DNA from 2 places in the Lactococcus sp. NH2-7C genome. Region 2 is predicted to be linked to the other one. Evidence: riboswitches for the same ligand, from Rfam matches in the RefSeq annotation. Region 2 holds a riboswitch; the other holds the start of a gene.

Region 1 (15,867 bases), 710 kb from region 2:
CACCCCCTATACATCACCTTGCGGTTTAGCAGAGAGCTGTGTTTTTGATAAACAGTTGCTTGGGCCTATTCACTGCGGCTGGCTTTTACACCAGCACCCCTTCTCCCGAAGTTACGGGGCTATTTTGCCGAGTTCCTTAACGAGAGTTCTCTCGATCACCTGAGGCTACTCGCCTCGACTACCTGTGTCGGTTTGCGGTACGGGTAGATATGACTTTACGCTAGAAGCTTTTCTTGGCAGTGTGACATCAGAGAGTTCGCAACCGTAGTTGCTTCCCCATCACAGCTCAATGTTAGAGAGAAATGCATTTGACACATCTCACACCTCACTGCTTAGACCAGAATCCATTAACTGGCATCTCTTAGCCTACTGCGTCCCTCCATCACGATCATATCTAGTACTGGAATATCAACCAGTTGTCCATCGACTACGCCTTTCGGCCTCGCCTTAGGTCCCGACTAACCCAGGGCGGACGAGCCTTCCCCTGGAAACCTTAGTCTTACGGTGGATAAGATTCTCACTTATCTTGCGCTACTCATACCGGCATTCTCACTTCTTAACGCTCCAGCACTCCTCACGGTATACCTTCTTCGCGGTTAAGAACGCTCTCCTACCATTGATAAAATATCAATCCAAAGCTTCGGTAATATGTTTAGCCCCGGTACATTTTCGGCGCAGGGTCACTCGACTAGTGAGCTATTACGCACTCTTTGAATGATAGCTGCTTCTGAGCTAACATCCTAGTTGTCTGTGCAACCCCACATCCTTTTCCACTTAACATATATTTTGGGACCTTAGCTGTTGGTCTGGGCTGTTTCCCTTTCGACTACGGATCTTAGCACTCGCAGTCTGACTGCCGAACATGTGTATTAGCATTCGGAGTTTATCTGAGATTGGTAATCCTAGACGGACCCCTCACCCAAACAGTGCTCTACCTCCAATACACTTACATTTCGACGCTAGCCCTAAAGCTATTTCGGAGAGAACCAGCTATCTCCCAGTTCGTTTGGAATTTCTCCGCTATCCACAAGTCATCCAAACACTTTTCAACGTGTCCTGGTTCGGGCCTCCAGTGCGTCTTACCACACCTTCACCCTGCTCATGGATAGGTCACTAGGTTTCGGGTCTACATCATGATACTAAGTCGCCCTATTCAGACTCGGTTTCCCTACGGCTCCGTCTCTTCAACTTAACCTCGCATCATAACGTAACTCGCCGGTTCATTCTACAAAAGGCACGCTCTCACCCATTAACGGGCTCGAACTTCTTGTAGGCACACGGTTTCAGGTGCTATTTCACTCCCCTCTCGGGGTTCTTTTCACCTTTCCCTCACGGTACTGGTTCACTATCGGTCACTAAGGAGTATTTAGGGTTGGGAGATGGTCCTCCCGGATTCAAACTGGATTTCGCGTGTCCAGCCCTACTCAGGATACTGCTAGGTATAAGCGCTATTTCGTCTACGGGATTATTACCCTCTTTGATTAACCTTCCCAGGTTATTCGACTATAATGCTTAAGTCCACGTTGCAGTCCTACAACCCCAAGAAGCAAGCTTCTTGGTTTGCCCTTCTTCGCGTTCGCTCGCCGCTACTTACGAAATCGTTTTTACTTTCTCTTCCTGCAGGTACTTAGATGTTTCAGTTCTCTGCGTTACCTTTACATGAGCTATGTATTCACTCATGAATAACTGCTAGTAGCAGCTGGGTTTCCCCATTCGGAGACCTAGGGATCAATGCGTACTTACTGCTCCCCCTAGAATATCGTCGTTAGTCACGTCCTTCTTCGGCTCTTAGTGCCAAGGCATCCACCGTGCGCCCTTATTAACTTTGCCATGATGATTTAAAATCATCGTTTTTCAAGTATAAGTTTGTAAATTCTTTAAAATTCACAGCTTTTGGTTTATTTATCGTTATTAGATATTGTTATTTAGTTTTCAATGTTCAAGTGATTTTAACGTCTTGTCTGACAATGGAGCCTAGCGGGATCGAACCGCTGACCTCCTGCGTGCAAAGCAGGCGCTCTCCCAGCTGAGCTAAGGCCCCACAATCAAGAAGTTGATTCTTGCTTAGGTTTATGACTAAACCCCTCAAAACTGAATAAAGTTGAATGCTCACGTCTTTGTATATATTCCTTAGAAAGGAGGTGATCCAGCCGCACCTTCCGATACGGCTACCTTGTTACGACTTCACCCCAGTCATCGGTCTTACCTTAGGAAGCGCCCTCCTTGCGGTTAGGCAACCTACTTCGGGTACTCCCAACTCCCGTGGTGTGACGGGCGGTGTGTACAAGGCCCGGGAACGTATTCACCGCGGCGTGCTGATCCGCGATTACTAGCGATTCCGACTTCATGTAGGCGAGTTGCAGCCTACAATCCGAACTGAGAATGGTTTTAAGAGATTAGCTAAACATCACTGTCTCGCGACTCGTTGTACCATCCATTGTAGCACGTGTGTAGCCCAGGTCATAAGGGGCATGATGATTTGACGTCATCCCCACCTTCCTCCGGTTTATCACCGGCAGTCTCGTTAGAGTGCCCAACTTAATGATGGCAACTAACAATAGGGGTTGCGCTCGTTGCGGGACTTAACCCAACATCTCACGACACGAGCTGACGACAACCATGCACCACCTGTATCCCGTGTCCCGAAGGAACTTCCTATCTCTAGGAATAGCACGAGTATGTCAAGATCTGGTAAGGTTCTTCGCGTTGCTTCGAATTAAACCACATGCTCCACCGCTTGTGCGGGCCCCCGTCAATTCCTTTGAGTTTCAACCTTGCGGTCGTACTCCCCAGGCGGAGTGCTTATTGCGTTAGCTGCGATACAGAGAACTTATAGCTCCCTACATCTAGCACTCATCGTTTACGGCGTGGACTACCAGGGTATCTAATCCTGTTTGCTCCCCACGCTTTCGAGCCTCAGTGTCAGTTACAGGCCAGAGAGCCGCTTTCGCCACCGGTGTTCCTCCATATATCTACGCATTTCACCGCTACACATGGAATTCCACTCTCCTCTCCTGCACTCAAGTCTACCAGTTTCCAATGCATACAATGGTTGAGCCACTGCCTTTTACACCAGACTTAATAAACCACCTGCGCTCGCTTTACGCCCAATAAATCCGGACAACGCTCGGGACCTACGTATTACCGCGGCTGCTGGCACGTAGTTAGCCGTCCCTTTCTGGGTAGTTACCGTCACTTGATGAGCTTTCCACTCTCACCAACGTTCTTCTCTACCAACAGAGTTTTACGATCCGAAAACCTTCTTCACTCACGCGGCGTTGCTCGGTCAGACTTTCGTCCATTGCCGAAGATTCCCTACTGCTGCCTCCCGTAGGAGTTTGGGCCGTGTCTCAGTCCCAATGTGGCCGATCACCCTCTCAGGTCGGCTATGTATCATCGCCTTGGTGAGCCTTTACCTCACCAACTAGCTAATACAACGCGGGATCATCTCTGAGTGATGCAATTGCATCTTTCAAACTTAAAACTTGTGTTTAAAGTTTTTATGCGGTATTAGCATTCGTTTCCAAATGTTGTCCCCCGCTCAAAGGCAGATTCCCCACGCGTTACTCACCCGTTCGCTGCTCATCCAGTCGGTACAAGTACCTTCCTTCAGCGCTCAACTTGCATGTATTAGGCACGCCGCCAGCGTTCGTCCTGAGCCAGGATCAAACTCTCAAATAAAGTATTTAAGTCACCGTAGTGACTGGCTTGTCTTTCATTATTGATTGACAGATTTTTGATGTCCTTAGACATCACATGAGTCATTCTTCTTTATTCAGTTTTCAATGGTCTAGCTTGTCGCTCTTCGACTCACGTCTCTCGCGACAACTATTATATTCTATCAAACCTACTCCGACTTGTCAACAATTAACTGTCCCTTTTACGGTTTTTTTTATTCTACGTTCGCTTTTCTTACTTCTTGTATTCGCTTTAATTCACACCAACACTCACTTTCTAATATTTAAAAAAATAAGTCAATTGCGACTTATTTTTTTAATGAATCCAAATACTCATCAACATAACCATTCCTAAACCTACAACTGCGATAATCGTTTCTAGTACTGTCCAAGTTTTTAATGTTTGTTTGACATCTAAATCAAAGTATTCTTTAAACATCCAGAATCCTGCATCGTTAACATGAGATGCGGCAATTGAACCTGCCCCTATTGCCAAAACCATTAGTGCGGCTGTATTTGGAGAAGCTGAAGCAAGCATCGGTTGAACTAAACCTGCTGCTGTTAAAGCCGCCACGGTTGCAGAACCTAATGCTACACGTAGAATGACGGTAATAATCCAAGCAAGTAACAATGGCGAAAGTGGTGAGTCTTTAAACATATTGGCGATTTGGACTGAAATTCCTCCGTCAATAAGAATTTGTTTAAGGGCTGCTCCACCACCGATAACTAACAATAGCATCGCAATTGACTTAACTGAATCTGCAATTGATACTGCAATTTCTGAATTTTTCTTACGTTGCATCCAACCCATAGTAACTAAGGCAAAGAGTAGTGAAATAATCATTGCCGATACGGGATTACCAATAAACATCATCACATTTTCAACAAAACTTGATGGGTAAGTAGTGGTCGTTACTACCTTTCCTGCTTTCATTGCACTTGTTGTTACTGCGGCAAAGGGTTTCCCATCATTAGTCGCGATAGAATAAATGGTGCTGATTGCCATTAAGATTACTGGCATTAATGCTGTCAAGATAGAAATTCCAAATCCTGGAGTTTCTTCTAATTTCCATTCTTTGATTTCACCAAAGGCGGATAGTTTATTTTTTACAACAAAGGCTTCCGGAACCCATTTTTTAGCAATTTTTGTGAAAACTGGACCTGCGATAATGACTGTTGGAATTGCTGCAATAATTCCGTAAAGGAGAACTGTTCCAGGATTTGCACCTAGTACACCGGCGATTGCAATTGGTGCTGGATGAGGAGGTAAGAATCCGTGAGTTACTGAAAGTCCTGCTGCCATTGGAATTCCGAGGTAAATCAGGGGAATGCTAGCTTCCAAGGCGACGGCAAAGACAATCGGAATCAAGAGAACCATCCCAACTTCAAAGAAGAGGGCAATCCCAATAATAAAGCTGGCAACCATAATTGCCCATTGAATTCTTTTTTTACCAAAACTGTTAATAAGCGTTTTTGAGATACGATAGGCTCCACCAGCATCAGCAATTAGTCTTCCAAGCATTGCTCCAAAACCAAAGACAATTGCTAACTCTCCGAGTGATCCGCCAATTCCGTTTTGAATGGAAACAGGGATTTGACCCAGTGGCATTCCAAGTCCTAACCCAACTAAAACTGCTACGACAATCAAGGACACAAAAGTGTTAATTTTAAATTTGATAATCATTAGTAGGAGGATTAAGACTCCAATTAAAAGTACAAGTAAATCAATCATATATTTTTTCCTTTCAAAAAATATTGAATATACTGTGCAAGCAACAATTGCTTGCGCTTACAATTCGCTTTTAAAAATTAGCTCAATACTTATTTTTAATATATTGGAGTATTGAGCTTTTAAAGAATTTTAATTTTCTTCTTCAAATTTTCTTTGGAAATTGGCGATATTTTCATACTCTGCCAAGAGAGAGCGAGAAAGTCGGATGAATATTGGACTTATTTCTCGGTAAATTTCGAAATTTTTTGGGTTGGGTTGGTAGGTTTCGTTTGTTCCTACCATCGTTTCGATTTCACTGATATCTTCAATTAAGCCGAGGGCTTTTTCAGCCATGATAATGGCGGCTAAACAGCCGGCTTCTCGGCTCTCTGGAACATTGATCGGTTGTTCAAAAATATCTGCTAGGATTTGTGTCCATAGTTCAGAGCTTGTAAATCCTCCTGTCGCTTGAATCATATTTAGGTCGCCTACTACTTCAACAAGGCTAAGCGCAACCATATAAATATTGAAGATAACTCCTTCAAGAACAGATCTGGCCATATGACTGCGATTATGTCCGTAGTTTAGGCCAAAAAACGAACCTCTGGCATTAGCATCCCAAATTGGTGCTCGTTCTCCTCCAAGATAAGGGTGGAAAAGCAATCCATCAGCCCCTGGGGAAATGTTTGCTGCAAGTTCCGTGACTTCATCAAAAGAAATTTTTCCATCAAAAATTTGGTCACGAGCCCAACGGAAAACATCTCCACCAGAGTTTACGGGACCACCGACTACCCAATGCTCTTTGTCTAATGCATAGGTAAATGTGCGTCCTTTTTCATCTGTTTTAGGTTTGTCAGTAACTACTCGAATCGCACCCGATGTCCCAATTGTTATGGCTGCAACGCCCGGTTTAATCGCATTTACTCCCAAATTTGATAATGGACCATCGGCTGCCCCCCAAATAAATTTGGTGCTGCTTTGAATTCCCATTTTCTTGGCATATTCGTGAGGAAGGTTTTCTTCTATCTCATAGGGTTCAACCACTTTGGGCAATTGACTTTCTTTGATTCCAGTCATCTCTAGCGCTTCTTTATCCCAATGAAGTTCAAATATATTGAAGATACCCGTACCTGTTGCGGTTGATAGATCTATTTTATTTGTTCCAAAAAGTCGTTGGAAAATGTATCCTTTAAGTTCCAAATAGTGGGCTGCTTTTTGATAAATGTCTGGATGTTCAGCTTCTAACCAGATGAATTTAGATAAAGGAGCCATTGGATGAAGAGGCGTTCCGGTTCTTCGATAAATATCAAAACCATTTTTAGAGGCTTTAATTTGTTCGGTGTATTTTACTGCTCTTGTATCAGCCCATGTGATTAATCTTGTAAGTGGCTGCCAATTTTCATCAAAAGCAATTAGCGAGTGCATTTGCGTACTAAATGAAACTGCTAAAAGTTCATCTTCATCTTCCAAATTAATTGAAACTTCTCTGATTGTCACTAACACTGCTTCAAAAATTTCTTCAAGAGATTCTTCCGCCATACCACTTGCATCACGATAGAGGGGATAGGCTTGGCTACTACTTGCAACTATTTTTCCATTTTTCTCAAAAAGCACTGCCTTAGTTGCTGTGGTACCTAAATCGACACCTATTAAATATTGCATTTAGGCTCCTTTTCTTCTATATATTTACTGATAGACTTTAAAATTCTTTCATCATCAGTAGTTTTTTTGCTGACAGAGTCTATGTCAGCAATTTATTTTTGCTCTACGTCATGTCCTCCAAAACCATTCCGCAAAGCGGCAACCACTTTTCCGGTCATGGTATCTTCTTGTAATGAGCGTTGACGCATCATTAGTGACAAGGCAATGACTGGAGCAGGAACGCCTAAGTGCAAGCTTTCTTCAACGGTCCATTTCCCTTCACCTGAAGATTGAACACGGCCGATAATTTGGTCTAGTTTAGGATCTTTTGAAAATTGTTCTTGGGCCAACTCCATCAACCAACTTCGAATAACTGAACCATGGTTCCATAATTTCGCAACGGCTTCATAATCATAATCAAAGGGTGACTGCTCCAAAATTTCAAATCCTTCAGCAATGGCTTGCATCATCCCATATTCTATTCCGTTATGAATCATTTTCAAGTAATGACCACTGCCAAGTTTTCCTGTATAAAGATAGCCATTTTCCATTGAGATTGCTTTGAAAATTGGTTCTATCATTGCCCAAGATTTTTCATCATCTCCACCAATCATAAAATTTCCACCTTGACGAGCTCCAGCCATTCCACCAGAGGTTCCGACATCAAAAAATTTAATTCCTTTTTCTGTCAGTAATTTATTTTGTTCTAAATTATCTTTGTAATTAGAATTTCCACCGTCTATCAGAATATCTCCAGCTGACAACTTTTCAGAGAGCATTTCAATCGTTGAATTTGTAGGAGTTCCTGCTGGGAGCATCAACCAAACAATTTTTGTTGCCGGCAATTCTGTCAGTAAATTTTCAATCGTGCTGACAGCGGTAATTTTGTCTGAGTAATTCTTAGCTTCCTCTACTGCTTTTGCATTAAGATCGTAAGCAACAACTTCAATCTCATGGTCAACGGCATTTTTCACAAGATTCATTCCCATTTTCCCTAAACCAATCATACCAAATTTCATCATTTTTTCCTCCGTGGCATCGCTTTCATTTTATAACTTTAGTATAAGTAATTTTTTTTCATTTGTCAACAATATTTTTTGTAAAATATTTTCTGATTTGTCAAAACAATTTCAATCAAGGGATTTTGAATTTTTGAGAAATAGCCGAATCTTATTTATGCTATAAGTCTCGCTGCTTATGCTTCGCTGGCCGTTTTGACTAGTTGCTGAAGCAACTGCAAAAAAAGTCAACACGATAGCTACGCTGGCCACTCTCACTAAGGCGTTAAAGCGCCTAGTCGGGTCGCAAGCGTGAAGACTCAGCACGGAAAAGTGAAAAGCCATGCTTTTATAATCCCCAACCTGAAAGCTCCCCCTCAGTCGCTTGAAGCCATGGCAATCTCCCTAGATACCTTATTACTCACTCTAGATGTAACAACTAGCATATCTATAAGTCAGTAAACTGACAACAGCTATCCTACGCATCGTTCGGTCATAATAAGATAATAGCCAGTACACGAAATATTGTTTCGTGTTACTGGCTATGATATAATGTAGTCAATTAGAAGGAGGCTTGATATGTCGCGTACTTTAATCAGCCGAATCCGAAGTTATTATGATAACCTCAGTAAATCAGATCAGGCAATTTCTGACTATTTAATTGCGAATATTGATAGTGCAGCGAGACTTTCAATTCAGGAATTTGCTCAAAAAACTCATGTCTCTACGGCTACAATTTCCAGATTTTCTAAAAAAATCGGCTTTAATTCCTTCCAAGAATTAAAACTCGCCATTCACGCCACTGACTCGACACGAAACGATGAATTTTTTAGCGAACTTTCACCAACTGACGATTACAAAGAAATACTGACAAAAAACTTCAACGGCAATATTTCATCATTAAATTCTACATTAAATCTTATCACCAACAGACAACTTGACCAAACCATGGAAATTTTGCTTAATGCCAGCACTTGCGGTTTTTTTGGTTTGGGTGGTTCAAACGCTGTCGCATTGATTGCTTTTCATAAATTTTTGAGAATGCCTTTGCACTGCGTTTATCATCAGGATTTTCATTTCCAACAAATGCAGGCTGCAAAATTAACGAGCGACGATTGTGCTTTTGTTATTTCACATACAGGAAAAAACAGAGATACAATGCACTTGGTTGAAATTTTGAAGAGTCGCGGGGTTCCAATTATTGCATTGACTTCTTTTGCGAGTTCACCTTTAGCCAAAGCGGCCGATGTCGCGCTAATTTCAATTTCTGAAGAAATTTCATTTCGACCTGAAGCTGTTGCTTCCACTGTTTCTCAAATTAGTTTGCTTGATGCCTTGTTTATGATGTACGGAATGAAAATGAAAAATATTTCTGAAGGAACCTTATCTGAAATCCGAAAAGTCATTCGAGATTCCCGTATTTCCTAGAATTTATCCATTTATTTTACAGAAAGGATGTGATTTTATGGCATTTTCTAACACTAGACGACGCTACGCAAGTTTTGATACTGTTGCGTCAATTCCCGGAGAAGTCATTGATGCCTTTTGGTTTATTATCGACCATCACCTCAAGGGGGTTTTTCCACTAGAAACAATTATCAATTTCGACTTGGTTAATTCGGATAATTTACTTTCTATTCGTTTTTCTCAAGACAATAGTCCAACAACCATCCTCGTTGATTTTGACTACCCTTTTAATCCTGAATGGCCTCTACACTACCGAGCCGTTGATAATATGGGACGCGAAACAATCATGACTGCTCGAGAAATGTAATGACAGAAATTTTAACAAATCTGTCAGTAAATTTTAAAACAAAAATGCAAAAAAATCTGTCAAAATTACTGACAGATTTTTTTAGATGTAGTAATAGACAATTTCTGGAGGCACCCCAAAACGAATAGGTAAGAAAGTCAAACCAATTCCACGATTAACATACAATTTTGTTCGGTCATTGAGCTGATACAAACCAGCATCAGCACTACTTGACCCCTTATTACGTAAACGCCAATTCCCTATCCGAATTTGCCCTCCATGACTATGACCAGAAAGAATTAAATCAAATTCCTTAATTGTCTCCATATCTAAAATAGTATCCGGTTCGTGAAGGGCTAAAAGCGAAAATGTTGCATCAATAGGCTCAAGTTCAAAATCAGGCCGTCCCTCACGCCAGTCATCAACCCCAGAAATAGATAAATTATCTTTGACAACTGATGAATTTTTCAACAGAACAAAACCAGCTTTTTCTAAAAACTCTTCAACAAACCTTGACGATTTTTCATCATCAAAATCATGATTACCAAGTATCGCAAATTTTCCAAGAGGAGCTTTAAGTTCTGACAAAATTGTCAGTAAATCAGTCCAATCTCGATTTTTTGCCCAAGCAACCTTATCAAACAAATCTCCAGAAAAAATAATTAAATCTGGCTTTTCATTAGTAATATTTCGAGCAAATTTTTTAAAACGACGACTAGTCGTGTGCCAAGCAAAGTGGGTATCGGTAAAATGAGCAATTTTTAAATTTTGTTTTTGAGCGATTTTTACATGTCTCACTTTCATCAAATGAGGCTCTATAAAAATTCCATAAATTAACAAACTTAAGAGCACTGCTCCTATTATCAATTCAATCATTTGTCCATTTTATCATAAATTCACTGACAAAAACATAGTATTAATCAAAAATACTTGATGAAGTTATCAATCTATTCTATTTTTCTGACAAATTTCTGGTCAGTAAATTCGGACGGAACCGAGCATTCTGTCAGTAAATATCAACTCTATTTGTCAAATTTTTATACAAAAAAAGACTACCGAAGCAGCCTTTCATTATTAGTTTTGATCTTCAGCTACGAATGGAAGCAAAGCCATTACGCGCGCGCGTTTGATTGCGTTAACCACTTTACGTTGGTTTTTAGCAGATGTACCAGTCACGCGACGTGGCAAGATTTTACCACGTTCTGAGATGAAACGTTTCAAAAGTTCAGTGTCTTTGTAGTCAACGACTTCGATTTTGTTTGCAGCGATGAAGTCAACTTTTTTACGGCGTTTGAAGCCGCCACGACGTTGTTGTGCCATTTTATTTCTCCTTATATTATTTTTAGATGTCTGTTTAAAGTTTTCTTAGGATTACGACGTTATTATGAAAAGCCGATTCTGCTTTTCATAATAACTAGTAAGAGGGTTAGGAAATCCGCCATAGCGGTTTCCGTGAAATAATTAGGCGCTTTAGCGTCAATTATTTCACCCTATTAGAATGGAAGGTCATCATCCGAAATTTCCATCGGTGAGCTACCAAACGGATCAGCATCACGACCGAAATTCGGTGTTGCATTATTGTTATTCGTTTGTGGCCGTGGAGTATTATTTGTAGATTGGCTAGGTGCAGAATATGAACCAGCAGAAGTTCCGCCTCCCATACCTTCACGAGCAGATCTACTTTCCAACATTTGGAAACTGTCAGCCACAACCTCAGTCACATAAACGCGTTGACCTTGTTGATTTTCATAGTTACGTGTTTGAATTCGACCAGTTACCCCAATCAAAGCTCCTTTTTTAGCCCAATTCGCCAAATTCTCAGCTTGTTGGCGCCAAATAACGCAGTTAATGAAATCAGCCTCACGTTCGCCATTCGCATTTTTAAATTGACGGTTTACAGCCAATGAAAATGTTGCGACAGCTTGATTTTGAGGGGTGTAACGAAGTTCAGGATCGCGAGTAATGCGTCCTACTAATACAACATTGTTAATCATGATGAACTTCTCCTTAGAAATAAAAGCTCTTAAGCTTCAACTTTAACGATCATATGACGAAGAATGTCAAGATTGATCTTAGCAAGACGGTCAAATTCGCTCAAAGCTTCTGAAGTTGTTTCAGCTTCAAAAGTTGCGATGTGGTAGATACCTTCGCGGAAATCATTGATTTCGTAAGCAAGTTTGCGTTTTTCCCAGTCTTTAGACTCAAGATTTTCAGCTCCGTTTTCAGTCAAGATAGTATCGAAACGTTCAACGAGGGCAGTTTTTGCTTCTTCATCAATGTTTGGGCGAATAATATAAAGAATTTCGTATTTAGTCATTGATTTTTCCTCCTTTTGGACTAATGACGCAGGTTGAGTCCTGCGCAAGTTGTGAGTTTTTCCCACAGAGTTATATTCTATCACTTTTTTCGATTTTTAGCAAGAATACATTTAAACTTTTCCTCAGCAAAGAGAACTATTTTAAAATAAAAATACCAACTGAAGAAAGTTGGCATAACTGAACTCATTCTCAACCTAGAAAGGCTTTAAACATTGCATAAATAAGAAGGATAATCCCTAACACAATTCGATATTTCCCAAAGAAAGTAAAATCGTGTTTTTTCACGTAATCGGTCAAGAACTTGATGGCAACCATTGATACCCCAAAGGCAACTATACAAGCCACTAACAAGACCCCTAATTGTTCAAAACTTAAAGAATTCCCATTTTTGAAAAAGTGAAGTATTTTGATGAAACTAGCCCCAAACATAACTGGAATACCCAAGAAAAAGGTAAATTCTGCGGCAACTTCACGACTTACACCAATTAATAAAGCACCGACAATTGTCGCACCTGAACGCGATGTCCCTGGAAGTAAAGAAAGCACTTGGAATAATCCAATATAAAGAGCGGCGCGATAAGGTAAACGGTCAATGTTCATAACGGAAAATTCATGGTTTGGTACCCACCGACGCTCAATGACAATAAATGCTACCCCATAAATAATTAACATGAAGGCAACAGGAACAAAATGGTAAAAATGTTTGTCCAACCAGTCATTAAGCGGTAAACCAATAATCGCTGCTGGTAAAGCTGCAATCAAAACTTTCAACCATAAACGCCAAGTTAATTGAATCTCACGTGGTGTTTTTTGTTTGTCAGCTGGATTTAACTTATTAAATGGATTCAGTTTATGGAAATAAAGAACAACAACTGACAAAATTGCTCCTAGCTGAATCACAACATCAAACATTTCTTTAAAAGCTGCTGATTGATTAAGACGAATAAATTCATCAGCGATAATCAAATGCCCTGTTGAGGAAATAGGTAACCACTCAGTGATTCCTTCAATAATACCTAAAATAATGGCACGAATAAAATCCATATTTTGCTCCTATAAATTTTTAATAAAAAACTCATTTCATCGACTGATACCACAGTCCTACTTTATAAGTATATCATAAAAGCCAAATGAATAAACTTACAAAAAAAGTGATTATTCATAACTATCCTTGTTTTCTCTTCCTTGACATCATCTAAAAATTGCGCTAGAATTACAACTAACACATCGATAGAGGTCGCAACTGATATGAATCTACGCCGAGTTGGAGCACAACAAAGACGCGTATTTAGAGGAGGAGAGGTTGCCGAAAGAATTTTGTTGCTCAGCAAAGTTCTTGGGCTAGTGGGGAAAACTCACTAGACTGTCGCAAATGGTTAATAACCATGCGGAGGGCTATTCGTTCAAGAAAATTTTTAAAATTTTGTCGGACCTTTAGCAATCTATTCTATCTAGTAGGATTGCTTTTTTGTTTTTCTCAGACTTTTCTAAACTAAACAGGAGTAAGGATAAGTCTGAGTCTAACAAGTCGGTGTAGAATAAATTTTATTAGGAGAGAATTTTGGAAAATTCTTCAAACTCAACTACCGAGACGCAAGTAAAACGCGGCTTAAAATCACGTCATGTTTCCATGATTGCCCTTGGTGGAACAATCGGAACTGGATTGTTTCTGACCTCTGGGGATGTCATTCATACCGCGGGACCCTTTGGTGCATTGACTGCCTATGTTCTTATCGGAGCAATGGTTTACTTTCTCATGACGTCACTCGGTGAAATGGCCACTTATCTACCAACATCTGGTTCTTTTTCAGACTATGGAACGCGTTATGTTGATCCAGCTTTTGGTTTTGCTCTAGGTTGGAATTATTGGTTAAACTGGGCAATTACCGTAGCGGTTGATTTAACAGCCGTTGCCCTTTGTATCAAATTCTGGTTACCAGATGTTCCAAGTTGGATTTTTTCACTGACAGCATTAATTATTGTCTTTGCAATCAATGCCTTATCAGTTAAAACTTTTGGCGAAACTGAATATTGGTTGTCAGCCATTAAAATTACTGTCGTTGTTTTATTCTTGATTATTGGTTTCTTATCTATTTTTGGAATTATGGGCGGTCATATTGATGTCGCTAAAAATCTTTCAGTCGGTAATCATGGTTTTGTCGGAGGACTTGGTAGTTTCACTACTGGGGGAGGAATTCTCGGCGTACTCTTAGTTGCTGGCTTCTCTTTTCAAGGAACAGAATTGCTCGGAATTACAGCTGGTGAAGCTGAAAATCCTGAAAAATCAATTCCTAAAGCCATGAACTCTATTTTCTGGCGTATCCTCGTCTTTTATATCTTATCTATCTTCGTCATGGCAGCCATTATTCCATTTACTGATCCCCACTTGGTTGGAGGAGACTCAGCTGCCCAAAGTCCTTTCACAATTGTATTTGAACGTGTTGGTCTCTCTATTGCAGCTTCTATCATGAACGCCGTTGTTTTAACTTCTGTCGTTTCAGCAGCAAATTCTGGAATGTATGCTTCTACTCGAATGCTCTATTCATTGGCTAAAGATGGTGGTGCACCAAAGATTTTCTCAAAAACTTCAAAAAACGGGATTCCTTTCATTGCTTTACTAGCTACAACTGCTGTTGCTTTACTCACATTCTTGACATCAATTTACGGAGTTAGCTTCTTTACATTCCTTGTCTCAGCCTCTGGTTTAACTGGATTTATTGCTTGGATTGGGATCGCCATTAGCCACTTCCGCTTCCGCCGCGCCTATGTCGCTCAAGGAAAAGATGTTAAAAAATTACCTTATCATGCAAAACTATTCCCATTTGGTCCAATCTTAGCCTTAATTATGACCGTTTTAGTCACACTCGGCCAAGACCCAATGCTTCTTTTTGGTAAAACTTGGGTGCAAGGTGTCATCATGTATGCCGCAATTCCACTCTTCTTCATCCTTTACTTGGGTTATAAATTTAAAAACAAAACGAAACTTATTCCCCTTAAAGAGGTTGATTTAAGTCGTCATAAAGATTAAAAAAAGTCGCTCAATGAGCGCTTTTTTATTAGTTTAATCATTAATTTCAACTACTTTTTCACCAAAGAGCTCTTTAGCTAAACTTACTGTTTCATCTGGTTCTTTTTCATCTTCTTCACCATCTTTAACATTTTCAGATTTCAAATTAGAAACATATTCTGCTCGAATTTCTTGCCAATCTTGTTCAGCAAGAGAAATAATTTCTGGCGAAAATCCAACAATCGAACTCAGGAGATTCCCACAAAAGAGTTGCAATTCTTCATTTTCACTGACCCTTTTAGCAAGATTCTCATGAGGAAAAGTCACCACAAGGAAATTTTCTGACGCAGCGACGGGCGCTGTATTATTAAGTAAAGCTCGGTCTGCCGGTTTAGTAACCGAAGCAACAAGTTCTGGCCACGCACTTAGAGCAGCTTTTCTAGCTTCATTTGTCGCCTCAGCCAAAGCTTTATAAATTAAATCTTTGTTAATTTGGCGTTTTTTAGACGCTATTGGTTTCGGACTGGCTTTAACTTTTTCTATCAGTAAATTATTTTGTGAATCAGAATTTACCTGAATTTGACCAGCTGAAACTTGAGCTTTCAATTGATTAATTTCGGTTTTTAAAGTAGCAATTTCTGCTGTCAGTTGGCTAGGGATTTCTCCTTGCGAAGCTGTCAGTAAATTATTTTGTCCAATTTCAGTCAAACGCATAGTCATGACATCTGCCGCAATTTTTGTCTGAGTCGTTTCCTTTATCGT
Region 2 (15,867 bases):
CACCAATGGCTTATGTACTTTGGAGCAAATTTCTTAATGTGAACCCTAAGACAAGTCGTAAATGGTCAAATCGTGACCGTTTTGTCTTGTCTGCTGGTCATGGTTCTGCAATGTTATATAGTTTGTTACATTTGGCGGGGTATAATGTAACGACTGATGATTTAAAAGGTTTCCGTCAATGGCAATCAAAAACACCAGGGCATCCAGAAGTTAATCATACAGACGGTGTTGAAGCAACAACAGGTCCTTTAGGACAAGGAATTGCCAATGCTGTCGGAATGGCAATGGCTGAAGCACATTTAGCTGCACAATACAATAAACCTGGTTTTGATATTGTTGACCATTACACATACGCCTTAAATGGTGATGGTGATTTGATGGAAGGTGTTTCACAAGAAGCAGCTTCACTTGCAGGTAAATTGAAACTTGGTAAATTGATTCTTTTCTATGATTCAAATAATATTTCTCTAGATGGTGACTTATCTATGTCATTTATTGATGATGTTCAAAAACGTTTTGAATCATATGGATGGCAACATTTATTGGTAAAAGATGGAAATGATTTAGAAGAAATCGCAGCAGCTGTTGAAGTGGCTAAAGCTGAAAAATCTAAACCAACAATCATTGAAGTTAAAACAGTCATTGGTTTTGGTGCTGAAAAACAAGGAACTTCAGCAGTTCATGGAGCTCCTCTTGGAGCTGAAGGTGTTGCATTTGCCAAGAAAGCATATGGTTGGGATTACCCTGAATTTACAGTTCCTGAAGAAGTTTCAAAACGCTTTTTAGAAACAGTAGTTGCGCGTGGTGAAGCAATGGAGCAAGTATGGCGCAGTACTTTTGATGATTATTCTGAAAAATACCCTGAGCTTGCTGAGCAATACGCAAAAGCTTTTGAAAATGAAACGCCAGATCTTACTTTGACCAAGCATGAAATGGAAACAAGCAAGGCCAGCCGTGTAACTTCACAAGAAGCTATCCAAGAATTATCAGCTCAAATGCCAAATCTTTGGGGTGGGTCTGCTGACCTTTCGGCTTCAAATAATACAATGGTTAAAGTTGAAGAAGACTTCATGCCAGATAACTATGCTGGACGTAATATTTGGTTTGGTGTACGTGAATTTGCGATGGGAGCCATTATGAATGGGATTGCTTTGCATGGTGGAACTCGTGTCTATGGTGGAACATTCTTCGTCTTCTCAAACTACATGCTTCCTTCTGTTCGGATGGCTGCTCTACAAAGCTTGCCAGTCACTTATGTTTGGACACATGATTCCATTGCTGTTGGGGAAGATGGTCCAACTCACGAACCTGTTGAACAATTAGCTTCTGTTCGCTCAATTCCTAATTTGGATGTAATTCGTCCAGCTGATGGAAATGAAGTAGTGGCTGCATGGCGTCGTGCTGCATCAAGTAAAATCCGCCCAACCGCACTTATTTTGACTCGTCAAAATCTTCCAGTTTTACCTGATACTTATGAATTGGCTGAAGAAGGTCTGAATCGTGGAGCTTATATTCTTTCAAAAGAAGAAGGAAAACTTGAAGGAATCATCATTGCGACTGGTTCAGAAGTAGCATTAGCTCTTGAAGCTAAGAAGACTTTGGGTTCTGGCATTCGTGTCGTTTCAATGCCTTCAATGAATATTTTTGACGAACAAGACGCAGCTTATCGCGAAGAAATTTTACCAAAAGCTGTAAGACGTCGTTTAGCGATTGAAGCTGGTACAAGTTACGGATGGGGTAAATATGTTGGACTTGATGGTGCAACAGTTACAGTAGATACTTGGGGAGCTTCGGCACCAGCAAACATCGTTCTTCCAGCTTACGGATTTACTGCTGAAAATGTAGTTAAAGCATACAAAGAGCTTGACTAATATTGAAAAAGGAGTTCTGATTTTTTGTCAGAGCTCTTTTGATTACAAACAAGTCTGTCAGTAAATTTTAATAAAAAAATAGAAAGGAAATAAGATGGGGATTTTACTTGCAATTGTTGTGGGAGTAGCTTCAATTTTGAACTTAATGTATGGACAAAATCAGCCAATCCAATATTTACTGACGGTTCTGTCAGTAATATCTTTAATCATTTATCGTGGGAAAAGAACTAAAAGGGTTCATTATAATGGATATGGTCAGAATTATTTTACGATAGGATTTACTATTTGTATCCTTAGTTTTGTGGGAACGGTAGGAATTTTGATTGGCTTCTTGTTTCATTTAGCATAATATGTTAAAATTTAACTATGCGATGAGTCGAATAATTCTACTTTGTAGAATTTCGAAGCTAAGGAATACTGGGAAATTGGGTTTTCCGCGCAGGAAGCGTGAGTATTTGTCAAATTGTGTGAACCTTTTTGACACACTTTTAGTGCCTTTAAAAGCCCTCGAAAGGGGGCTTTTTTACGTAACGATTAAAATAATTAATAAAAAAATCTTGTTATAATCAGATGAATACAATGCCGAAGAAACTTCAAAACAATCTATTGTAGGAGTTAATCATATTTTCAATGTTATTATTAGCAAGAGTTAAGAAAAATATGATAAAATTGAAGTGTCAACATCTTTATATATTTTTTAAAATAGAAAGGAAATTATCATGGATGTTTCATGGATGACAAAATATATTGCTGAGGGATTGGGAACTATGCTTCTCGTCTTGCTTGGTAATGGTACAATTGCTGGGGTAACCCTCAAAGGCTCTAAAAATGAGGGCATGGGTGGTCTTGCAATTGCATGGGGATACGGAATTGCGATTTTAGTTCCTGTACTTGCTTTTGCAAATGTGTCAGGTGCACATATTAATCCAGCAATTACAATTGGACTCGCTTCAGCTGGCTATTTCCCTTGGGCACATGTTGCACAATATATTTTGGCACAACTTATTGGTGCAATTATTGGTCAATTACTTGTTGTAGCGATTTATAAAGAATACTTCGCTAAAACTAATGACGGAGCAATTTCTTTAGGCGCTTTTTCAACAACTAACGCTTTGGATAATGGTTCAAATCGTGGAAAAGCAATTTTCAACGGATTTATCAATGAAGTAATCGGAATGTTTGTATTTGTTTTCGGAATTCTCAGTTTTACAACGAACTTCTTTGGTGCAGAATCAATCAAATGGATGACAAGCTACGCTCAACAACAAGGAGCTGATGTTACAGCAAATGCAACAGTAAGCCAAATTTGGGCTTCTGTTTCAGGCGCTTCATCATCTAAAATGATTGGTGCGCTTGCTATTGGTTTGATGTTTGTTGGTTTGGTTACAGCATTTGGTGGACCAACTGGTGCAGCATTGAATCCAGCACGTGACCTTGGTCCTCGTATCGTTTATAGCTTCTTGCCACAATCAGTTGTTGGTGAAAATAAAGACGCTAAATGGTGGTACGCTTGGGTTCCAGTTGTTGCCACAATCGTTGGTGCAGTAATTGCAGCTACAGTCTTTAAACTTATGTTTAAATAAAAACAAAAATTTCTGTCGAAAGGCAGATTTTTTCTTGCCCTTACAACTTAAAAGCGCTATAATAATTATAATTTACTGAAAAGGACAGACAATTATGACACAATATAATATCGCCGTCGTTGGTGTTACTGGTGCCGTGGGTACACGTATGCTTGAACAATTAGAAGAATCTACACTTCCTATAGAAACCGTACGTGCGCTTGCAAGTAAACGTTCGGCAGGAAAAATTGTTGAATTTAAGGGTCAAGAGCTAGTTGTAGAAGAATTGACTGAGGATAGTTTTGAAGGCATTGATATTGCACTTTTTTCAGCTGGAGGATCAGTATCAGAAAAATATGCCCCTTATGCTGTGAAAGCTGGAGCTGTTGTCGTAGATAATACCTCATTTTTCCGTCAAAATCCTAATGTTCCATTGGTTGTTCCAGAAGTTAATGCACATGCTTTGGAAAAACATAATGGGATAATTGCCTGTCCTAATTGCTCAACGATTCAAATGATGGTTGCTTTAGAGCCGATTCGGCAAGCTTATGGGCTTGAGCGAGTAATAGTTAGCACTTATCAAGCAGTCTCGGGTGCAGGTCAATCAGCAATTAATGAAACAAATCGTGAACTCCAAGAAGCACTTGATGGAAAAGCGCTGACAGAATTGTCAGCAGAAATATTACCGTCTGCTGGAGATAAAAAACATTATCCAATTGCTTACAATGCGCTTGCACAAATTGATGTATTTACTGACAACGATTATACTTATGAAGAAATGAAAATGACAAATGAAACCAAAAAAATCATGGAAGATGATTCAATTGCGGTTTCGGCAACTTGTGTCAGAATTCCAGTTCTTTATGGTCATTCTGAGTCAGTATATGTTGAAACAAAGAAAGTAGCAGATATTGCTGAGGTTAAACGTTTGATTTCTGAATTCCCAGGAGCTGTTTTAGAAGATGATGTTGCTCATCAAATTTATCCACAAGCCATTAATTCAGTCGGTCGTCGTGAAACTTTTGTGGGTCGTATTCGCCGCGATTTGGATGCGGCAAATGGGATTCATCTTTGGGTAGTTTCTGACAATCTACTCAAAGGAGCAGCTTGGAATTCTGTTCAAATTGCTGAAACACTACATGAACGTGGATTAGTTAGACCAACTCATGAGTTAAAATTTGAACTGAAATAAGGTTTGGTAAATGAGTTATATCAGTAAAATTCGTGAAAAAATTGGTCATGAGCTTTTGATCTATCTTGGAGCTGGCGTTATTGTTTATTCTGATGAAAAAATTCTCTTACAAAAACGTAAAGATAATGGAACTTGGGCTTTACATGCGGGTGGCATAGAAGTTGGTGAAGAACTTGAGGAAACTGCTCGGCGAGAATTATTTGAAGAAACGGGTCTAAAAGCAGGTAAACTTGAGCTTTTAGGAATTTATTCAGGACAAGACCGTTTTATGACTTATCCCAATATGGACCAAGTTTATATGCCAGGCGTTTATTATATTTGTCGAGATTTCACAGGAAGTTTAAGTTCACAAATGAGTGAAGTTGAAGAGCTGAAATGGTTTAAATTTAAAGAAATTCCTAAAAATATTCATGAGCCAAATCGGCGTGTTATCGAAGATTTCATCCAATTAATTGCGAAAGAATAATAATAAATTAGACTGTATAAAAATAAAATTTTTGACCTCATTTACTAAAATATGCTATAATGGGTCAAACAAAATTAGAGGTTGCGAAGACGAAGAAGTTAGTGGAGCGGTGAACGCATTGAAGCTGATGGCGGCGTTCTTTGCCGAAAGAAAAATTGTCACAGAATTTTTCTTGGGCTGTGTGGTTAAATCCCACAGACTGTCTTTCTGTCAGTACTGACAGAAAGGGGAGCTAATCAAAATCATTTTTGACGAACTTTTGAGAACCTCTTTTGCATAAAAAGAGGTTCTTTTTGACCTCTTGACAAGAGCTTGTCAGTAAGCTCACACATAAGGAGAAAATATGTCAGCAAAAGAAACAATTGAAAAATTACAAAATGCACGTATCATCACGGCCCTAGTGACCCCCTTTAAAGAAAATGGTCAAATTAATTTTGAAGCATTTCCTAAGCTAATTGAGGATTTACTTGCTAATCATACGGAAGGCCTTATCTTAGCTGGAACAACGGCTGAATCGCCTACTCTTACTCATGATGAAGAATTGGCAATTTTTGCTGCGGTTAATAAAATAGTGGCTGGACGTATTCCATTGATTGCCGGTGTTGGGACTAACGACACACGTGACTCGGTTGAATTTGTCAAAGAAGTTGCTGAACTTAGATATATCGATGCGGGACTTGCAGTTACTCCTTATTACAACAAACCCTCCCAAGAAGGAATTTATCAACATTTTAAAGCGATTGCTACTGCTAGTGATTTGCCAATTATTTTGTATAATATTCCAGGAAGAGTGGTTACTGAAATTCAGGTGGAGACCATTTTACGTTTAGCAGAACTGGAAAATGTAATTGCCATCAAAGAATGCACAAATACTGATAATCTGGCTTATCTAATTGAAAAGTTACCCAAAGATTTTTTAGTTTATACTGGAGAAGATGGGTTAGCTTTTCATGCTAAAGCTTTAGGAGGTCAGGGTGTAATTTCGGTTGCTAGTCATATCCTAGGTCAAGAATTTTTTGAAATGTTTGCTGAAATAGACCAGGGTTCTATTCAAAAAGCAGCGGCAATTCAAAGAAAAATGTTACCCAAAATAAATGCACTTTTTAGTGTCACAAGTCCAGCCCCAATCAAAACGGTTTTGAATGCTAAAGGATATGAAGTTGGTGGCTTACGTTTACCACTTGTAGCTTGTACTGCTGAGGAAAGTAAAACAATTCTTGAAAAAATAGAAAATTAAAAAATACCCTAAAAGGGTATTTTTCTTTATAAAAGTAGCTTAATATTCAATTGATTTAATCTTATCATTCAATTCCAAAAGACTCATTAACGAAGCGACTTCATAAGCATTTGGTAAGTTCAAATATAGATCTATTTTCAAAGAATTATTTGATTTTTTTTCAACTTTTATACTAAGAATTTTGACATTTTCCTCTTTCAGCTGTTGTTGCAACAGTTGAAGCCCTTCAAAATCTTCTAATTGAAGAATAAGATGATCGCTTGTCGCTGATTTTATCCATCGATAATTTTGGTGTAAAATAATTTGAAAAAGTAAAATAAGTAAAGTAGCTACAATACCTATAAAATATAATCCAGAACCGATAGCCATCCCAATACCAGACGTTGCCCAAATTCCAGCCGCAGTAGTTAATCCATTAACAGATTGATTATGAACAAAAATCATTCCAGCTCCTAAAAAGCCAATACCACTTACAATTTGAGCTGCTATTCTGGAAGGGTCTAGATTGACTCCATGAGTACTGATAATGTCCATAAAACCATATTTTGAGACAATAATCATTAAAGCAGCACTCAAAGCAACAATTAAATGCGTACGTGTGCCAGCGTTTTTGGAACGACTATTTCTTTCATAACCAATGGCATATCCACATACCCCAGCTAATATTAATCGAATTAACCAATCAAGTTGTGTTAAGAAAGTAATCTGCATAAAATTTCCTCCTTGTCATTTAAAACTTACCTTCCATTATATCGCTATTTTGATTAGAAAAAAAGTAAGACCCATAAAAAATGAAACTGACTTGCTTTTTTACTTGCTTTGGGTTAAACTTATATTAGTGTATTCTCGGTAGAGATTGGAATGCCAATCTCTTTTATTTTAATTCTAAGTAGAATTATCTTTTCAATATCGCTTGTCCCACTCGACCGACTTCGAGAGTGAATATGGCAAGGAAATTGCTAAAAACAGGACTGTAAATTTACTGACAGAATTTGTCAATAACTTACAGATTCTTTTTATATCGAAAAAATTATAAATTACACTGACAAGAAAGGTTTTTATGTCTAATATTAAAATCACTCCATTAGGTGGTGTGCGTGAATTTGGTAAGAACATGTATTTAGTTGAGGTTGAAGAGCAAATTTTTGTGCTTGATGCAGGACTTAAATATGCTGAAATGGATCAACTTGGTGTTGACTTTGTTATTCCTGATATTACATATCTTTTAGAAAATGCGGATCGTGTCGCAGGAATTTTCTTGACTCACGGACATGCTGATTCAATTGGGGCTTTGCCTTATATCGTTTCTGAATTAAAAGTTCCTGTTTTTGGTTCAGAATTAACAATCGAACTTGCAAAAATTAATGTCAAAAATTATGCTGACAGTCGCAAATTCAACGATTTTCATGTTGTAACTGAAGATACAGAAATTGATTTTGGTAAAGCCGTCATTTCATTCTTCTCAACAACACATACAATTCCAGAAAGTTTAGGAATTGTTATTTCTACAAATGACGGAAACATTGTTTATACAGGTGATTTCCGTTTTGATCCAGCTGTTGCAAAAGGCTATCGTACCAATATGCGCCGATTGGCTGAAATTGGAAATAGTGGCGTCCTTGCTTTACTTTCATCATCACCAAACGCTTTGTCAACAATGCAATCAGCGAGTGAGCATGAAATTTATGAAAAAATTTATGACTATATTGATGACAATGAAGGACGGGTCATTATTGCTTGTAACGCGGGTAATTTAGGACGAATTCAACAAACGATTGATGCTGCCATTAAACTTGGTCGTCGTGTTGCCTTTACAGGCGAAGATATGGACCAAATCATCGAAACAGCAACTCGTCTTAACAAATTACAAATTGTTGATAAAAAATCAATTATTAAACCAACAGAAATCAAAAAATATGCTGACAATGAATTAGTTATTTTAGAAACAGGACGAATGGGTGAACCCCTCAAATCTCTTGGAGATATGGCTCATCGTCGTCATAAATACGTTAAAATTAAAGATGGAGATTTAGTACTTGCTGTTACAAGTCCATCTGTCTCTTATGAAACAACAATTGCTCGTATTGAAAATGAAATCTATAAAGCTGGCGGAGTCATGAAAATGTTGGCTTCAGATTTGAAAATATCTGGTCACGCGAATGCTCGTGATTTGCAATTCTTACTTGATATCTTCCGTCCAAAAAATTTGATTCCAATCCAAGGTGAGTATCGTGAACTTAGTGCCCATGCTGATTTAGCAATGGAAATGGACATTTTACCAGAACATATCTTTATCGCTAAGCGTGGTGAAACAGTCAGTTTAGAAAATGGAGACATGATTCCTTCTGGTGTTATTCAAGCTGAAAATGTTATGATTGACGGTTCAGGAGTTGGAGATATCGGTTCAGTTGTTTTACGTGACCGTAAAGTGTTATCAGAAGATGGTATTTTCATTGCCGTTATCACAATTTCTAAGACTGAACGTAAAATCGTCAGCAAATCTCGTGTTCACACTCGTGGCTTTGTTTATGTTAAAACTTCACGTGATTTGATGCGTGAGGCTGGCGAGTTAGTCAATGAAACTGTTGATAAATATCTTTCTGGAAAAGAATTTGATTGGGCAGAAATCAAAGGTTCTATCCGTGATGCCCTTGGAAAATTTTTATATGAGCAAACAAAACGTAAACCAGTAATTCTTCCGGTAGTGATGGAAGCACGTCAACCTCAAGATTTAAATAAACGTTACACTAAAAAAAATCATAATAAAAAATAAAAGTTACAAAACCTCCATTTTTTCGTATAGAAAGTTAGGAGGTTTTTTATGTCTCAAAAATCAATAAAGAAAATAACGATGACTGTTGGAGTGGGATTAATGACAGCCATTCTTAATCCCACATTCTTGAATCATCAGTTGCTGACAGAATTGCCGGTTGAAGCCGCAACAAGTAAAATTACATATACAGATGAGCAAAAGATCACTTATAATCTTGATAATAATTCAATGACAGCAGAAGTTGCCTCCTATTCCGGTTCAGCAGGGGCTGATATTATTATTACAGATACCCTCACAGTTGGTGGAAAAACTTATGCTGTGACATCAATTGGGACCTATGCATTTTCAAATAGCGGGATTCATTCAGTTGTCATAGGGAATAATGTTGTAGATATTAATACGAGTGCTTTTCAAACAACAACAGCTTTTCCTGACTATTATAAAAAATCACTGACAGAAGTAGTTTTAGGAGCAAAAGTCCAAAATATAAAAACAGATGCTTTTGCTGGAAACGCCATAAGTAATATTGAATTTCCAAATTCTGTTCTAAAGATTGCGACAAGAGCATTTGCAAATAATAATTTAACGGAACTTTCCTTTGGTCCAAATATCACAGAAATTATGGCCAAAGCCTTTCAAAGTAACCAAATCACTACAATAGAATTTGCTGATGAATCATTGACAATAGTAGATTCAGCGGCCTTTTCTGGGAGTCCAGTTCATAGCTTGACTTTGGGAATTGGAGTGACTTTGGCTGATGACGTATTCAATAAAATCAGTCCTTTATTTGGTCAGTTATCAGATTTACCGTCAGATGGAATTAGGACAATTTCTGTCAATTCTAGTGGGCTTTTGGATAAAAGTTGGATAAATTCTGACAGTTCACAGTCGGCTTCTGTGAGTATAGAAAATGCAGATACAGCCCCTGTCTCTTCTTCCAATTCAGTAGAGCAAGCTGATGTTGCCAGTTCAGAATCAACACAAGAGACAAATTCGGCTTCACTCTATCCAATATCTGAAGCGAGTAGTATTACAGATAATACTTTAAATTCAACCGCTTCTTTAAACAGTAGTATTTCTAGCTCACAAACAGAAAATAGTCGGTCAGGAGCTTCCAGTACAGTAGAAAGTAGTTATGATTCAGAAAAACCTAATATTTTGTCTTCATCAAACCAACTTAATTCTAATTCAAGTAGTGAAAATGATTCAAACCAATCCTCATTAGGTTCAAGTATGTCCTCTAACGAAGAAAGTGAGCATTCTAATTCTTCTGATATCAACGAAACGAATAATAGTTCAGAAATAACCAATATTTTATCATCATCAATTCTGACAGAAAGTAATTCAGTATCAGATCAAGCAAGTTCTGAGGCTACAGTCAATTCAAATAGTAGTATCAGTTTATCCCCCTCAAACATGAGTTCGACTTCTGATTCAGAATCAGCAACTAATTCGTCTGATTTCTCTAATGTAGCAGAAGTAGCTAATAATTCCTTAGCTTCCGCAAACAATAGTTCAAGTTCAGTTTTATCCAGTACGAGCACAGCTGATAATTTAGAAATAAATCAATCTGGTTCTGATAATCTTATAGACACCAAGGCTAGCACGGAAATATCTACTTCAGAAGCTGTTTCAACTTCAAATCAAACAAGTTCTGAGGCTACGAACAATTCAAATAGTAGTATAATTTTATCATCATCAAGTATAAGTATAAATTTTAACTCAGAATCAGCAATTAATCAGTCTAATTCTTCTAAAGCAACAGAAGTAGATAATAATTCATCAACTCACTCCTCAGATATTTTAAATAGTGGTTCAAATGATAGTTTAGGTTCAGATTCTTCAAATCTTAGTAGTAGCCCTAATTTGGAAACGAATCAAACTATTTCGTCCAGACCAAGTGAAGTAAATAATATATCAGAAAACCCTAAGTACGTTTCCTCTTCAAATTCAGTTCAGGAAAACTTAAGTTTAATTCAGTCAGACCAGGAGATGTCTACTAACTCAAAAGGTAGCATAAGTTCACCTATCAGCACAGTTTCTAACTCACAACCAAAAGATAGTCAATCGAATCTACTTAATTCAACAGTAGGAATCAACAATCCAATAACTTTTAATAATTCATCATCAGAAAATTCCCCTACTTCTAATCTAAGTAGTTGTTCAAATAATAACCCAGCATTATCAGAAACAGGATATTCAAATATAGTTAACGAGGCACAAAGAGACAATTATTCAGAAGTTTCACATAGTTCGTCATCTCCAAATTCAATTGGATATAATTTGTCTTCAATACAAGCAATTTCGGAAAGTTCTAAAAGCTCAACAAACAGCTTAAGTTCACACTTATCAATTATGAACTCAAATTCTCGTCCACATAAAGAAGACGCTCAATCAAGTTTCTTTGATGAAGTAGAATCAAATGATAATATGGAGAGAGCTTCAGAACAATTGAATTCCATAAGTGATAGAACTCTTGTGAATTCTTTGACTAGCCAAAAATTATTAGTAATTTACAGCTTACCTAGTAAATCAAAAGCAACAAATGAAAAAAATAAAAATTCTGATACAATAAGTGAGAAACTCATTAGAGTTTCTCAAAAAAATGATGAAAGTCAAAATTTAGGACAAATAACTGATTTAGGCTTATTTTTAGACAAGGAAGTAGAAGTATCGGAAGATTCTAAAACAGGTGTGACTAAAGACTCTGATAATAAAGATATTGACCATAGTCAAAATTTTAAAACGGATAGTATAGATAAGGGATTTTTTAAAAGAACGGAAATTAATTCTAAAATACTTGATAGTGATAATGATATTTTACAGAAAACTAAGCTTTTAAAAAACAATAATCCGATAAGCAATAATTTTTTCATTATCTTAATAACAATTTTAGGAGTTTGCTTTACTTTCATATTTATATTTTTAAAAAAGAAGAAAAGAGTGAAAAAAGATATAGACTAGAACTTTTGATGTATTCAATTTTAGCTAAAGAAATGTTATAATGAAGTAATTGTAAAAAATAGAATTGGATTATAAAATATGGCATTTGAAAACTTAACTGAACGCTTACAAAACGTTTTTAAAAATCTACGTGGAAAGAAAAAAATTACTGAAACAGACGTCACAGAAATTACAAAAGAAATCCGAGTTGCTCTTCTTGAAGCCGACGTTGCTCTCCCAGTTGTCAAGAAGTTTATTAAGGCAATCCGTGAGCGAGCTGTGGGTGTTGAAGTATCAGAAGCATTAAACCCAGCTCAACAAGTAATTAAAATTGTTGATGAAGAATTAACAGCTATTTTGGGTGGTGGCGAGGCTGAATTACTTAAATCTCCTAAAATTCCAACAATTATCATGATGGTTGGGTTGCAAGGGGCAGGTAAAACAACTTTTGCTGGTAAACTTGCCAAAAAACTCAAAGAAGAGCAAAATGCTCGCCCTTTGATGATCGCAGCCGACGTTTATCGTCCAGCAGCGATTGACCAATTAAAAACCTTAGGTGAACAGCTTGAAATTCCTGTCTATGATGAAGGAACTGCTGAAAAACCAGTTAATATTGTTCGTAATGGTCTTTTAAAAGCTCAAGAAGAACGTAAAGATTATGTTTTGATTGATACTGCAGGTCGTCTGGAAATTGACGACACTCTAATGAACGAATTGCAAGAGATTAAAGCACTTGCTGAACCAACTGAAATTTTGCTTGTTGTTGATGCAATGACTGGTCAAGTTGCAGCACAAGTTGCTAAGACTTTTGATGAAAAATTGGACATTACAGGTGTGATTATCACTAAACTTGATGGGGATACACGTGGTGGTGCAGCATTATCAATCCGTGAAATTACAGGAAAACCAATTAAATTTACAGGGACTGGTGAAAAATTAACAGACCTTGAAGTTTTCTATCCTGATCGAATGAGTTCACGAATTCTTGGAATGGGTGATATGCTCACCTTGATTGAGAAGGCTCAAGCAAATTATGATGAAGAGCAATCAGCGAAACTAGCCGAAAAAATGGCTGAAAATCGTTTTGATTATGAAGACTTTGTTGAACAACTTGATCAAGTGACAAATATGGGTCCAATGGAAGATATCATGAAAATGATTCCAGGAATGTCACAAATGCCTGGTTTAGATAAGGTTAAAGTTGACCCTAAAGATATTGCCAGAAAACGAGCAATGGTTTTGTCAATGACTCCAGCAGAGCGTCATTTAGAGGCTGAACTATCGCCCGCTCGCCGTCGTCGGATTGCTGCAGGTTCTGGAAATTCATTTATTGAAGTAAATAAATTTATTAAACAATTTAATCAGTCCAAAGAAATGATGCAAGGAATCATGAACGGTGATATGAATGCCATGATGCAAAAAATGATGGGTGGAGCCGGTGGACAAATGCCGAATATGCCTGCGGGTTCTGGAATGCCCGATATGTCATCTTTGGGTGATTTACAAGGGATGATGGGTAATGGTTCAGCAAATGGGATGCCCGATATGAGTTCTATGTTTGGTGGTGGCTTAAAAGGTAAAGCAACTGAGTTTGCTATGAAACAAGCCATGAAACGTGCTCAAAAGAAAATGAAAAAAGGTAAGAAAAAACGTTAAATAAAAAAATAGGAGAACTCCTGTTTTTTTATTTAACTGATTTTTCTCTTTGAGTATATTCAGATTTAAGAATCCCCATAAAGTAGCTATCATGATATCTACCGCCAGCAAAGAATTGTTCCTTAATTGTTCCTTCAATTTTGAAACCTAACTTTTTATAGATATGAACAGCAGGAGCATTATCAATATCTACCCATAAATAAACTTTATGCATATTTAAAGTATTGAAAGCATAGTCAACACCTGTTTTCAATGCTTTTTGAGCGTAGCCTTTCCCGGAAAAACCAGAAATGATAATGATTTGAATTTCGCAGGTACGATGAATGTAATCAATAGACATAAGTTCCACAATTCCAATAAAAGTGTCATTGGCTTCAATTACAAAGCGACGTTCAGTATTATCATGGATATGTTTATCATAAAGACTGGTTAACTCGTCTAGTGATTCATAAGGTTCTTCAAACCATAGCCGCATTGTTTCAGCTTTATTATTTATGATATGAATATTTTTTAAATCTGTCCGTTCCAATGCTCTGATTTTCATTGTTGGTTCATTTGTTAATGTAGTCATTATACTACTCCTTGATTATATTTCTTTATAAAGTAAAAAGCCTTGTTATTTAATTATAACAAGACTTTATTTTTTAAGCGACTATTTGAAAATACCAAAACCACCGTCCCAAGAAATTTTTTCAGAAGCAGCTAAAGTAATTTGCAGAAAACCAATAGCTTCTAGTTCGCGAGCTCTTTTTAGTGAACCAGCGTCTAATAGACTCAAACCACTATTTTCAAGAGCCTTGATAATAGTCTTTTTTGCCTCCTGGCTATCGCTAGCAAGCAAAACTGTTGTTTGATGTTCATTTGCCATTTTTTTTGTTGCCAATGTATCGGAAAAAGTCGTATTAAAAGCCTTAACAATCATTGAATTTGGGAGTTGTTTAGCAATGAGAGCCGCTGCAGAAGTATCCGAAGGAACTAATAGACTATCAAATGTTGTGAAATCAACGGGGTTTGTAATATCGATAATTATTTTTCCTTGTAAATCAGTTGAATATTCTTTGATGATTCCAGCAATTGCGACATAGGGAACAGCTAAAACAATAATTTCACCCAATTCTGTTTTAGCTGAGTTTGATAAGATATAGTTGACTTCATTACCAGATGAACTAAAATTATCACCAATTGCTTTTCCCATCTTTCCTTTACCAAAAATACTAATTGTTACCATAGTCTTCCTCTTCTAAGGTTGATATTGTTATTAATTTGATTATATCATTGAAAAAATGAAATCTATAGCAACATACCTTGCAAAAATCAAGTGATTAATAAATTTTTATTGACAGTTAGTTAATATTTATGTGATAATGGTTAGATATAATCTTTTAGGGAGTGAGGGGAATATGAATTCGGAATTAACTTTTAAACAAGGCTTGAAAGATACAATGCCGACAGTTTTTGGATATATTGGGATAGGAATTGCGTTTGGGATGATAGGGCACAGCGAGGGGTTTAGCGTTTGGGTAATTTTATTACTCTCATTGATTGTTTACGCTGGTTCAGCACAATTTATCATGGTTAGTATGCTAGCAACTCATAGTCCTATTATGTCAATAGTATTAAGTGTATTTTTAGTTAATTCACGAATTATTTTAATGAGCATGACGACGGCTTCATATTTTAAAAATGAAAGTTTACTGAAAAATATTTTACTTGGGACATTATTGACCGATGAAAGTTTTGCTTTAGGAATGAATAAACAAAATTATACTGAGGGTAAACTGAATTTTTCTTGGTTTAATGCATCAAATTTACTAGCCTATTTAGTTTGGGCATTAGCCAGTGCTATTGGAGCTCTATTAGGGAATTTACTCGCAAATCCAGAAAAATTAGGTTTGGGATTCGCAGTTATCGCAATGTTTATTGGCTTACTTTATTTGCAACTTATTAGTGATAAAACTTTGGGTTTAATGCTACAGTTAGTCATGGTTGGAATTACCTTGGTTCTATTTTATTTTGGTTTGATATTTTTGCCAAGCAACTTGTTAGTTTTATTTGTTACTTTGATTGCTTGTGCTTTAGGTGTGGGGGTAAAACGTGTCTTCTTTTGAATTTATATCATTAACAATTATTGGATGCGCTATTGTAACTTGGATTTCAAGAGTTCTAC

What was found. Region 2 has a riboswitch for lysine ahead of dapA (4-hydroxy-tetrahydrodipicolinate synthase). Riboswitches for the same ligand answer to the same signal wherever they lie in the genome.
Region 1: linked by a shared signal. The riboswitch ahead of QJV49_RS06775 (amino acid permease) and the one ahead of dapA (4-hydroxy-tetrahydrodipicolinate synthase) in region 2 are both predicted to bind lysine.

Annotation. Positions count from the first base shown of each region.
Region 1 covers NZ_CP124538.1:1,339,549-1,355,415, forward strand. The annotation lists rRNA gene QJV49_RS06710 (23S ribosomal RNA) at 1-1,830, opposite strand, end outside; tRNA gene QJV49_RS06715 (tRNA-Ala) at 1,969-2,041, opposite strand; rRNA gene QJV49_RS06720 (16S ribosomal RNA) at 2,135-3,681, opposite strand; gene QJV49_RS06725 (gluconate:H+ symporter) at 3,994-5,409, opposite strand; gene gntK (gluconokinase) at 5,539-7,050, opposite strand; gene gnd (phosphogluconate dehydrogenase (NAD(+)-dependent, decarboxylating)) at 7,143-8,048, opposite strand; gene QJV49_RS06740 (MurR/RpiR family transcriptional regulator) at 8,607-9,455, shown strand; gene QJV49_RS06745 (DUF960 domain-containing protein) at 9,493-9,801, shown strand; gene QJV49_RS06750 (metallophosphoesterase) at 9,883-10,656, opposite strand; gene rpsR (30S ribosomal protein S18) at 10,855-11,100, opposite strand; gene QJV49_RS06760 (single-stranded DNA-binding protein) at 11,274-11,774, opposite strand; gene rpsF (30S ribosomal protein S6) at 11,804-12,097, opposite strand; gene QJV49_RS06770 (undecaprenyl-diphosphate phosphatase) at 12,288-13,142, opposite strand; lysine riboswitch at 13,322-13,504, shown strand; gene QJV49_RS06775 (amino acid permease) at 13,660-15,126, shown strand; gene dnaX (DNA polymerase III subunit gamma/tau) at 15,160-15,867, opposite strand, start outside.
Region 2 covers NZ_CP124538.1:626,663-642,529, reverse strand. The annotation lists gene tkt (transketolase) at 1-1,871, shown strand, start outside; gene QJV49_RS03060 (hypothetical protein) at 1,966-2,220, shown strand; gene QJV49_RS03055 (MIP/aquaporin family protein) at 2,591-3,454, shown strand; gene QJV49_RS03050 (aspartate-semialdehyde dehydrogenase) at 3,549-4,625, shown strand; gene QJV49_RS03045 (NUDIX hydrolase) at 4,636-5,091, shown strand; lysine riboswitch at 5,159-5,334, shown strand; gene dapA (4-hydroxy-tetrahydrodipicolinate synthase) at 5,435-6,328, shown strand; gene QJV49_RS03035 (MgtC/SapB family protein) at 6,368-7,039, opposite strand; gene QJV49_RS03030 (ribonuclease J) at 7,389-9,101, shown strand; gene QJV49_RS03025 (leucine-rich repeat domain-containing protein) at 9,150-12,065, shown strand; gene ffh (signal recognition particle protein) at 12,144-13,700, shown strand; gene QJV49_RS03015 (GNAT family N-acetyltransferase) at 13,729-14,271, opposite strand; gene QJV49_RS03010 (NADPH-dependent F420 reductase) at 14,353-14,928, opposite strand; gene QJV49_RS03005 (AzlC family ABC transporter permease) at 15,101-15,808, shown strand; gene QJV49_RS03000 (AzlD domain-containing protein) at 15,795-15,867, shown strand, end outside.